DNA from 3 places in the Streptomyces sp. NBC_01591 genome. Region 3 is predicted to be linked to each of the others. Evidence: riboswitches for the same ligand, from Rfam matches in the RefSeq annotation. Region 3 holds a riboswitch; each other region holds the start of a gene.
What was found. A riboswitch is a leader RNA that binds a small molecule or an ion and turns the genes downstream of it on or off. The one in region 3 is predicted to bind cobalamin.
Positions count from the first base shown of each region.

Region 1: linked by a shared signal. The riboswitch ahead of OG978_RS38015 (CbtB domain-containing protein) and the one ahead of OG978_RS10160 (cobalamin biosynthesis protein) in region 3 are both predicted to bind cobalamin.
Region 2: linked by a shared signal. The riboswitch ahead of OG978_RS38160 (FecCD family ABC transporter permease) and the one ahead of OG978_RS10160 (cobalamin biosynthesis protein) in region 3 are both predicted to bind cobalamin.

Region 1 covers NZ_CP109327.1:8,203,963-8,207,226, reverse strand. Annotated here, with positions in the region: gene OG978_RS38025 (GNAT family N-acetyltransferase) at 1-250, shown strand, start outside; gene OG978_RS38020 (CbtA family protein) at 382-1,155, opposite strand; gene OG978_RS38015 (CbtB domain-containing protein) at 1,183-1,398, opposite strand; adenosylcobalamin (AdoCbl) riboswitch at 1,402-1,550, opposite strand; gene OG978_RS38010 (histidine phosphatase family protein) at 1,660-2,262, shown strand; cobalamin riboswitch at 2,392-2,574, shown strand; gene metE (5-methyltetrahydropteroyltriglutamate--homocysteine S-methyltransferase) at 2,753-3,264, shown strand, end outside.
Region 2 covers NZ_CP109327.1:8,234,174-8,237,437, reverse strand. Annotated here, with positions in the region: gene OG978_RS38165 (ABC transporter ATP-binding protein) at 1-727, opposite strand, end outside; gene OG978_RS38160 (FecCD family ABC transporter permease) at 727-1,836, opposite strand; cobalamin riboswitch at 1,938-2,083, opposite strand; gene OG978_RS38155 (GntR family transcriptional regulator) at 2,441-3,088, opposite strand; gene OG978_RS38150 (LysR substrate-binding domain-containing protein) at 3,150-3,264, opposite strand, start outside.
Region 3 covers NZ_CP109327.1:2,173,147-2,176,410, reverse strand. Annotated here, with positions in the region: gene OG978_RS10165 (cobyric acid synthase) at 1-1,061, opposite strand, end outside; gene OG978_RS10160 (cobalamin biosynthesis protein) at 1,058-2,086, opposite strand; cobalamin riboswitch at 2,232-2,360, opposite strand; gene OG978_RS10155 (hypothetical protein) at 2,514-2,744, opposite strand; gene OG978_RS10150 (inorganic phosphate transporter) at 2,779-3,264, opposite strand, start outside.

The DNA.
Region 1 (3,264 bases), 6.0 Mb from region 3:
CGAGAACGGGCACGTCACGATCGGTTACGGCCTCGTCCCCTCGGCGCAGGGGATGGGGTACGCCTCCGAGGCGTTGCGCGCCCTGCTCCGGTTCGCCCGCGATCAGGGGGTGAGCTGTGTGCACGGTGACACCGATCTGGACAACCTCGCGTCCCAGCGCGTCATGGAAGCCGTCGGAATGCGCCTGGTGAAGGAGGACGAGCAGTTGAAGCACTACCGGATCGACTGGGGCCCGCAGGCCGGGGAGTGAGCCGGTGGCCGCCGGGCCCGCGGGCGACGGGTTCGGCCGCCGGACCGGCCGGTGCACGGTGGAGGAACGCCGGAACCCCGCCGGGAGCTCCCGGCGGGGTTCCGCGCATCGGCCTGCAGGCGTTGTGCCGGTCAGCCGGCCGCCGTGGCCGCCCGGTTCGCCGGGCTGTTTCCGGTTGTGACGGAGCCGGTCCCGGGCGCGAGCAGCCGGTCCGTCAGATGGCCGAAGACGAGGCCGAAGGTCACCCAGAGGGTGGCCTGCACGGCGAGGGTGCTCAGGCGGAACTCCCACAGCAGGGCGGCCGGGAAGTCCTTGCCGACTTCGTTGTACGAGGGCAGGAACGCGTAGGCGAGTCCGATCACCAGGACATAGGCGGCGGATGCCGTGATCGTCGCGTTCCAGTTGCCCAGGCGGGGAGCCAGCCGCTTGCCGAGGATGACCGCGGCGACGGCCAGCAGCACGCTGAGGGCGACCATCAGGAAGAACAGGGCGGTACGCGGGCCGATGGTGTCGGGGTTGCCGACGGCCGGCGGGTTGGCCGGGTACTTCAGGAACGGCACGACGTACACCGTCAGCAGGGCCGCACCCGCGATCAGGGCGGCCGTGGCCCGTGGGCCGAACCTGCCGATCCGGCCGAGGGCGTAGCAGAAGACGAGGGCGGCGATGCCACCGATCGCCACGCCGAAGACCAGTACACCGGTGGCGAGGCCGGCGGTGGACTGCATGGTGCGGCTGACCAGTTCCTCGCCGCCGTCATGGTGATGGCTGTGCGACTCCTCAAGGGCGATGGCCGCGTCCACGCGCGACTCACCGAGGAAGTAGGCGACCAGCAGAGCGAACGCACCCGCGGCAAGGCCGGCCAGCATGCCGCGAACAAGCAGAGCTCTGACAGATATGGAGTTCATGAGGTTTCCCCTGGATCGGACGGTACGTCAGTGGCAGGGGAAACCGAGCAAGTGGCGGCCGTCGTGGACCCACTCGTGGACACCTTCGCCGGAGATGACCGCGGTGGCACCCTGTTCGGCGCCGACGAAGTAGAGCAGTACGAGCATGAGAATGCCGAAGAAGACCGCCCAAGGGGCAATGGCCTTCAGGGAGATGGGAGTGATCGCCGGTACGGCGGTGGCGGGGGCAGCAGTCTGTGCCATGGCAGAACCTCCTGAGGGAACACGCGTCCCGATCGTGGTGCCTGAGACGTAGGTGCTGGGTCTGACTTCCCGCACAGATACGGGTTCACAGTGGCGCGACCGTGCCGGATTCTCACCGGACTTCCGTCGCACCTACGTCATGCTCGTCGTGACGATACCCCTTGGAGGCGGCCCCCTGCCATGGCGCCGACGGAGGCCGGATCGCCCTGATGCCAGGGTGGGCACACCCAAGGGGCCAGAGTTCAGGGAGTTGACCGGGTCATGACGGTACAGGTGATGTTGATCTCACCGGCGCTCAACGCCGCGCTGCGCGAGGCCCGTTTCGACGGTGACGCGCCGCTCGACGCGGCCGGGGCCCGCCGGGCCGGGGCCGTCGCCGCGGCGGTGCCCGCCGCCGACCGGTATCTGCGCGGGCCGTCCGCGCGATGCGCCGGGACCGCCGACGCGTTGGGGCTGCGCGCCGGGCCCGAACCGGCGGTCCGTGGCTGGGACATGGGCCGGTGGAGCGGTCGACGGCTGGCAGCGGTGAGCACGGCCGAGCCGGAGGCCGTGTCGGCCTGGCTGACCGATCCTTCGGCGGCTCCCCATGGCGGCGAGTCCCTGCTGGATCTCTGCGCCCGGGCCGGACGCTGGCTTGAGACGGTGGGGACGGCGGCATCCGCCGAGGGCGGCGAGGGCGGCCGCGTGCTGGGGGTCGTCGAGCCGGCGGTGGTACGGGCGGTGATCGTCGGGGCACTCGCTCTGCCGGTGGAGGCGTTCTGGCGCCTGGACATCGCCCCCCTGACACTGACCGGGCTCAGCGGCCGGTCCGGCCGGTGGAACCTGCGGTGCGGACAGCCGCTGTCCCCTTCGCCGGGCGACTGATCCCGTCGACGGCGATCCCCCGGACGATCAGCCGAGGGCGGGCCTGGGCAGGAGTTGTGGCCGAGCCCGGCACCGCAGGAGGTGGCCCTGGCAGGATCCGGAGGAGAAGCCCTAGGGTGGGGGTGCAGCTGGTTCGCCCTGTCCGCCAGACAGGCGCGTCGCAAGAGGGAACCCGGTGGGAATCCGGGACTGCCCCGCAGCGGTGAGTGGGAACGACCGCCGTCATCGAGCACTGGACCCGACGGGTCCGGGAAGCGACGGCCAGTAGGTGTCTCGTACGCGAGACGCGCCCGCGAGTCCGAAGACCTGCCACTGCCCGTGCGCGTCGGACGCGCACGGTGATTCCGGTGACCTCGTGGGCGGGTCGGCGTACATATCGGGCAGGTCACGCGCGCCGGCACGGCGCCGCGGATCCGCCCGGTCCGTCATCCCTTCGCGCCTGCGATCCGTCCCGGGGTCGTATCAGGACACGCTCGCGAAGGAGAGTTCCGTGACCACCGAGTCCGCAGCCGCGGCAGCCCGGGCCACCGTGTACGGCTACCCCCGCCACGGGGGCGACCGGGAGCTGAAGAAGGCCGTCGAGGGGTACTGGAAGGGCCGCGTCACCGCGGCGGCGCTCCGGGAGACCGCCGCAGAACTACGCCGTGCCAACTGGCGTCGGCTCGCCGCCGACGGCATCCACGAGGTCCCGACCGGTGACTTCTCGTACTACGACCATGTGCTGGACACCAGCGTGATGGTCGGTGCCGTACCCGACCGGCACCGCGAGGCCGTCGAGACCGACGGGCTGGACGGCTATTTCGCGATGGCGCGTGGTACGCAGGACGTGGCGCCGCTCGAAATGACCAAATGGTTCGACACGAATTACCACTACCTGGTGCCGGAGCTCGGCCCCGGCACCGTTTTCGCCGCCGATTCCGCCAAGCAGGTCGAGGAGTTCAGGGAGGCGCTGGCGCTCGGGCACAACCCCCGGCCGGTGCTCGTCGGTCCGGTGACGTATCT
Region 2 (3,264 bases), 6.1 Mb from region 3:
CCGGATGTGGGACGCGGTGAGCCCGTACGCCGAAGACCTCGGCCAGCAACTCGGTTGTGAGCACGTCGTGCGGAGGGCCGGACGCGACGATCCGACCGCTGTCGATGACATGGAGCACGTCGCAGTGGAGTGCGGCGAGGTTGAGGTCGTGCAGCGCGGTGAGGACGGTCAGCCCGCTGCCTCGTACCAGCGCCAGTACTTCCAGCTGCTGTGCGATGTCCAGGTGGTTGGTCGGCTCGTCGAGCACCAGCAGCCGAGGCTGCTGGGCCAGTGCGCGGGCGATCAGCACCCGTTGCTTCTCGCCGCCGGAGAGAGTGAGGAAGCCGCGGTCGGCGAGGTGTCCGGCGTCGACTCCCGCCAGCGCGCTCTCGCACGCCTGCCGGTCTTCGTCGGTGGCCCGGCCCACCGACCGCTGGTGCGGCAGCCGTCCCATCGCCACGACCTCGGCAACCGTGAAGTCGAACTCGGTGACCGCCTCCTGGGGCAGGGCGGCCAGCCGACGGGCGCCTTCGCGCGCGCTCATGGCGTACAGGTCCTCGCCGCCGAGCCGCACCGTGCCGGCCGAGGGGCGCAGAGCCCGGTAGACGCAGCGCAACAGGGTGGACTTTCCACTGCCGTTGGGCCCGACCAGACCGACGAGCTGCCCCTCTCCCGCTGCCAGCGTGGCCTCCTCCACCAGCCGCGCACCGGCGATCTCGACCGTCAGGGCATCGATATCGATCCGCATCACGCACCTCCGAACGTGTACGAGCGGCGGCGCATCAGCAACACGAAGCACGGCACGCCGATGACCGCGGTCAGCACGCCCACCGGCAGTTCGGCGGGCGCGAGCACGACACGGGAGAGGATGTCCACCCAGATCAGCAGGACAGCGCCCGCCAGTGGCGCGACGGCCAGCAGCCGGCGGTGGTCCGCTCCGACCAGCATCCGTACGGCGTGCGGCACCATCAGCCCGACGAAGCCGATCGCACCGCTCACCGCGACCACCGCCCCCGTGACGGCCGCAGAGACCAGGAACAGCTCCTTGCGCAGCCGTCCCGCGTCCACGCCCAGCGCGGCCGCGGTCTCGTCGCCCATGGCCAGGGCGTTCAGCCGGCGCGCCGACCAGGCGAGGTGGGCGAGGCCGCCGAGCACGGCCCCCGCGGCGATCGGCACGGAGGACCAGGTGGCTCCGCCGAGACTGCCGAGCATCCACATCATGGCGGAACGGGCGGCTTCACCGCGCTCGGCCGCGAACACCATGAACGTGGTGACCGCCGAGAAGCCGTAGTACATCGCGGTGCCCGTCAGGACGAGCCGCAGCGGGGTCAGACCCCGATCGGTGCGTGCGATCGCGTACACCAGCATCATGGCGAGGAGCGCGGAAAGGAAAGCCGCCGTCGACAGCGCCCAGATGCCCAGCGCGCCGAAGGCCCCGAAGATGAGCACGGCATTGGCGCCGACGGCCGCTCCCGAGGAGATGCCGAGGACGAACGGGTCGGCGAGGGCGTTGCGGACCATGGCCTGTACGGCGACGCCGATGGCCGCGAGACCGGCCCCGACGACCGCGGCCAGCACGGCTCGCGGAAAGCGCAGTTCCCAGACGATCGTGTACGCCGGGACCTGGTCGGGGGCTATCCGGCCGCCGGTCAGCCCGGCCCACAGGCAACGCAGCACTTCGCCCCAGGAGAGCCCCGACGCCCCGATCCCCGCCCCGCAGACGAGTGAGACCAGGAGCACGGCGCACAAGGAGATCAGGAGCAGCGGCAGAGACACGCGCCGTGGCGGGGCGGGCCCGGCGCCGGCGCGGGACGTGCGCGGCGGCACGGCGGGTTTACGGTCGAGGGGGGTGGCCACGGGCGGATCGCTTTCGCCTCGGGCCGTGCACCTACGTGATCGAAGGAGCAGCCCGGGCGCGGAGCGCCCTGCGCAGCACCACTCGCAGTCCACGGCGAATTGACAGGAGCCTTCACCACCGCGGGTAATCGGGCTTACGGGGCCATGCGGGGCTCCGCCTACCGTTGCGGGTCAGCGCCGGATTTCGACCGGACTTCCCCCGCGGGGCACCTGCAGCTTAGCGTGCACGGGATGACGTACCGCCAGAGGGCGATATCGGTAGGCGCCGAATCGGGCACGGCTTCCACTCGCGGACCGCACCTGCCCGGCACGCCGCGCGGTACGCCCGGTCCAGCACCGGCGCCGGCGCCGGCAGGCCCGCGAACCCGGCGAGCCAGCAGCCCTGGGGGACGTCCTCACGGCCTCACCGGAGGCGATCTCCCGACTGGCCTTTGCCGAAGGGTCGATGAAGCCGAAGGTCGACGCCGCCGCTCGAACCTCTCGACGACCTTCTCGACCGGAATGTCGGCACGGAGGTCCGCCCGGATGTACCGGACGGAATCGTCTACGTCTGAGCACTCGCGGGTACGGCCCGTGTGCGCCGACCCCGGCCGGGCCGTACCGCTCAGTCCTGGTGCTTGCGTCGCGCGGCAGCTGCGTTGCGGCCTGTCACCAGGTGCTTGCCGGCCAGCTTTTCGACGCCCGCGACGTCACGCTCCGCGATCGCCCGGTACAGGCCCTCGTGCCCCTGCGCGACGCCCTCGATGTCGTCGTGCTGTCCCAGCAGCCAGCGCATCCTGCTGCGGAGGGTGCTCTGGAGCTCGTTCAGGAGTTCGTTGTCGGCCAGCGCGGTCACCGTCTCGTGGAAGTCGGCGGCGGCCCGGCGGGCCCGTACGGCATCTCCCCTGTCCGCCGCCTTCAGCTCGGCGTCGAGATCCGCGCGGAGCTTCTCCAGTCCCGCGCGGGTGCGCCGTTGGGCGGCGAGCCGGAAGGTCAGCGTCTCAAGGGCCGCGCGGACCTCGTCGAGGTCCTCGACATCCGCCGGCGTGAACTCCCGCACGACGGCCCATGTCCGCGGCCTCGGCGTGACCAGCCCCTCGGTGACCAGTGACTTCAGGGCCTCCCGGATGGGCAGCCTGCTCACCCCGAGCTCGGCGGCGAGCTCGCGCTCGACGAGCTTGCTGCCCGGCTCACGCACACCGTCGATGATCTCGTCACGGAGCAGGCGTGTGACCCGCTCCGACTCGGGCTCGAAGTCCTCAGACCCTGTCATGTCCTCAAATCTCTCATCACTCGACGTCGGTATTCGGTATGCCGTCTGCGGTACGGGGTTCTCAGGCCGGTGCGTAGCCGCGTGCGCGGACCAGGTCGCGGGCGAGCCGGGTGAAGGCGCGGGCGGCGGCGCTCTCGTAGGTGCTCTCCCGGTGCAGCAAGGTGGCGACGCGGGTG
Region 3 (3,264 bases):
TCGTCCTCGATGTGCTCGCCGAGGATCTGGTAGCCACCACAGATGCCGAGGACCGGCCGGCCCTCGGCCGCGCGCCGCACCAGCGCGTCGGCGAGGCCGCGCTCGCGCAGCCAGGCCAGCGCCTTCACGGTGCCGCGGGTGCCCGGCACGACGACGAGATCGGCGTCGGACAGTTCCTCGGCACGGTCCACGAACCTGACGACGACGCCGGGCTCGGCGGCCAGCGCGTCCACATCGGTGAAGTTCGACATCAGGGGCACCGCGCACACCGCGACGCGCAGCACGTCCTCGCCGTGCGGCGGCGCGACGACCGACTCGCGCACGGCGCCGCGCAACGAGACCCGCAGACCGTCCTCCTCGTCGATGCCGAGGCCGTGGGCGAACGGCAGCACCCCGTACGTCGGCCGCCCCGTGATGTCCCGCAGCATGTCCAGGCCCGGCTCCAGCAGCGACACGTCGCCGCGGAACTTGTTGACGAGATAGCCGGCGATCAGCGACTGGTCCTCGGCGGCGAGCAGCGCGGTCGTACCGAAGAACGAGGCGAAGACGCCACCGCGGTCGATGTCGCCGACGACCACCACCGGGAAGCGCGCCGCCCGTGCGATGCCCATGTTCACGATGTCCGTGCGCCGCAGATTGATCTCGGCCGGACTGCCCGCCCCCTCGCAGATCACCGCGTCGTACGTGCCCCGGAGCTCCTCCAGGCACTCCAGGACCGTGGAGAGCAGCGCCTCCTGCCTGCCCCCGTGGTAGCCGCGCGCACTCATCTCGCCGACCGGCTTCCCCATCAGGACGACCTGGCTGGAGCGGTCGCTGCCGGGCTTGAGCAGGACCGGGTTCATCAGCGCGGTCGGCTCGACGCGGGCGGCCTGGGCCTGCATGGCCTGGGCGCGCCCGATTTCGGCACCCTCGCGGGTGACGAACGAGTTCAGCGACATGTTCTGCGCCTTGAAGGGCGCCACCTTCACGCCCCGGCGCACGAGCCAGCGGCAGATACCTGCCGTGACGACGCTCTTGCCCGCGTCGGAAGTGGTTCCGGCGACCAGTAGCCCGCCGCTCATGTGCTTCTCCGTCCTGCGATACGAGGTCCCGCGATACGAGGTCCTGCCCCGTTCGTTGAGGTGATCCGGCGCCCCGCGATCCGTCGTGCGGCGAGGGCCGCGCCGAGCCGTCCCGCCACGCACACGCCGAGGGCCAGCGCACTCACCCGGCGCGACAGCCGCACCGCGCGCTCGATGTCCTCGGTCTCCACCGCCCGGCCCGTCGCCCCGTTGAGCACGGGGCGGTGCTCGACCCGGCCGCCGTACGCGAGGGTCCCGCCGAGCCGTACGCCGAGCGCACCCGCGAACGAGGCCTCCACCGGGCCCGCGTTGGGGCTCGGGTGCTTGGCGGCATCGGCCCGCCAGGCGCGGACCGCTCCACGCGGCCGCCCTCCGGCGGCCACGGCGAGCAGGGCCGTGAGCCGGGCGCCGGGCCAGCCCGCGAGGTCGTCGAGGCGGGCCGAGGCCCAGCCGTAGCGCCGGTGACGGGGCGACTTGTGGCCGACCATGGCGTCGAGGGTGTTGGCGGCCCGGAAGCCGGCCAGTCCGGGGACCCCGGCCAGCGCGCCCCACACCAGGGCGCCGACCACGGCGTCCGAGGTGTTCTCCGCCACGGACTCGACGACGGCGCGGGCGATCTGCGGTCCGTCCAGGGACTGCGGGTCGCGCCCGCACAGATGCGGCAGCCGCTCGCGGGCCAGGTCGATGTCACCGGCCGCCAGGGCGTCGCCGATGGCCCGCGCCTCACGCCCCAGGGACGTACCGCCGACGACAGACCAGGTGGTGGCCGCGGTCAGTGCCACGGAGGCGGCGGGGCTGCGGTGTACGGCACGGGTGATCAGCGCGGCACCACCCGCGGCGCCTCCGGCGCAGACGAGGGTGTGCAGCGCGCCCCAGCCGCGGTGGTCGCGCCACAGACGGCGCTCGACGCCCGCTGCGGCCCGCCCGAAGGCGGCGACCGGGTGCCCCCTGCGGGGGTCACCGAGCAGCAGATCGCCGATCAGACCGGCCGTGGCGCCGTACGCGAAGATGCGGTCGGCTCGCACGGCTCAGCCGGCCGTCGCGCCTCGGCGGACCTTCGTACAGGCGGCTCTCGTCGAGAGCGCCGAAACAGCGGACGCACGGCAGCCAGGCATGGCGATATGTCCTCACTCAGGGTCCGCGCCCTGGTTCGACGTGACCGGCGACGAGAGTCTCCTGGCTCCCGGATCCGCGATTCCCCCGGCCTTCCAGCCCGCTCGCGCGTGCCGTGACTTCCGGTGTGGGGGACCGCTCCCCGGTGACAGTGGCGGGACCGCGCCGGATTCGCACCGGCTTCCTCTGCTGTCGCCGTAATTGGCTCCGGCAGTCCACCACGCTCCGCGAACGCCCGTCAACCTGCCGTTGACCTGCGGCGGCGCAGTGTGCTGAGACGCACATCGGGCCGGACACATGTGGTGTCCGGCCCGACGGGGGAGCGTGCGCGGGAGTGGCTCAGGCGACGATCAGATAGATCCCGTACGCGACGGCCGCGGCGCACAGCGCGAAGCAGACGTACGCGCCGGCGCGGGCCAGCAGCAGCGAGCCGCCGGAGCCGCCCTGCGCCGCCGGTTCCGGCTGCTTGGAGAGGCCGACGATGCCCAGGGTGAAGAGGCCCACCAGCGCGACGGTGACAACGAGGGAGACGCCGAATACGGAGCCGAGGGCTGCCCAGTCGATGTTCATGCTGAATCCTTAGACGGCTGACCTGTCGGCCGGCTCAGACGGTGGCGGGTCGCGCCGGGTCCTGGGTGGTCCCGGCCGGGGCCGGAATCGTGGTCATGAGGTTCTGGGCCGGTGCCTGGACCGTGGCCGAGGCCGTGGTGGGCGGCGGGCTGACGGCGGCGATGGCCGTGGTGACGACGCCCGCGGGCTCGGCGTCGCCGTCCGTCGGCGCGACATCGCCGTGGCCGACCGGCTTGCGGCGCGACACCAGCCAGATCGCACCGGAGCCCGCGACCAGCAGCGCCGCGACGACGACGACGCCCCAGGTGCCCTGCTTGGTGAGGAGCTCCGCGCCCGCGCCGACCAGACCCGCGGCCGGCAGGGTCAGACCCCAGGCGACGAACATCCGGGTGGCGGTGGACCAGCGGACCACACCGCCCTGGCGGCCGAGGCCCGCGCCCATCACGGCGCCGGAGCAGGACTGGGTGGTGGAGAGGGAGAAACCGAGGTGCGAGGAGGCCAGGATGACCGTGGCCGCACT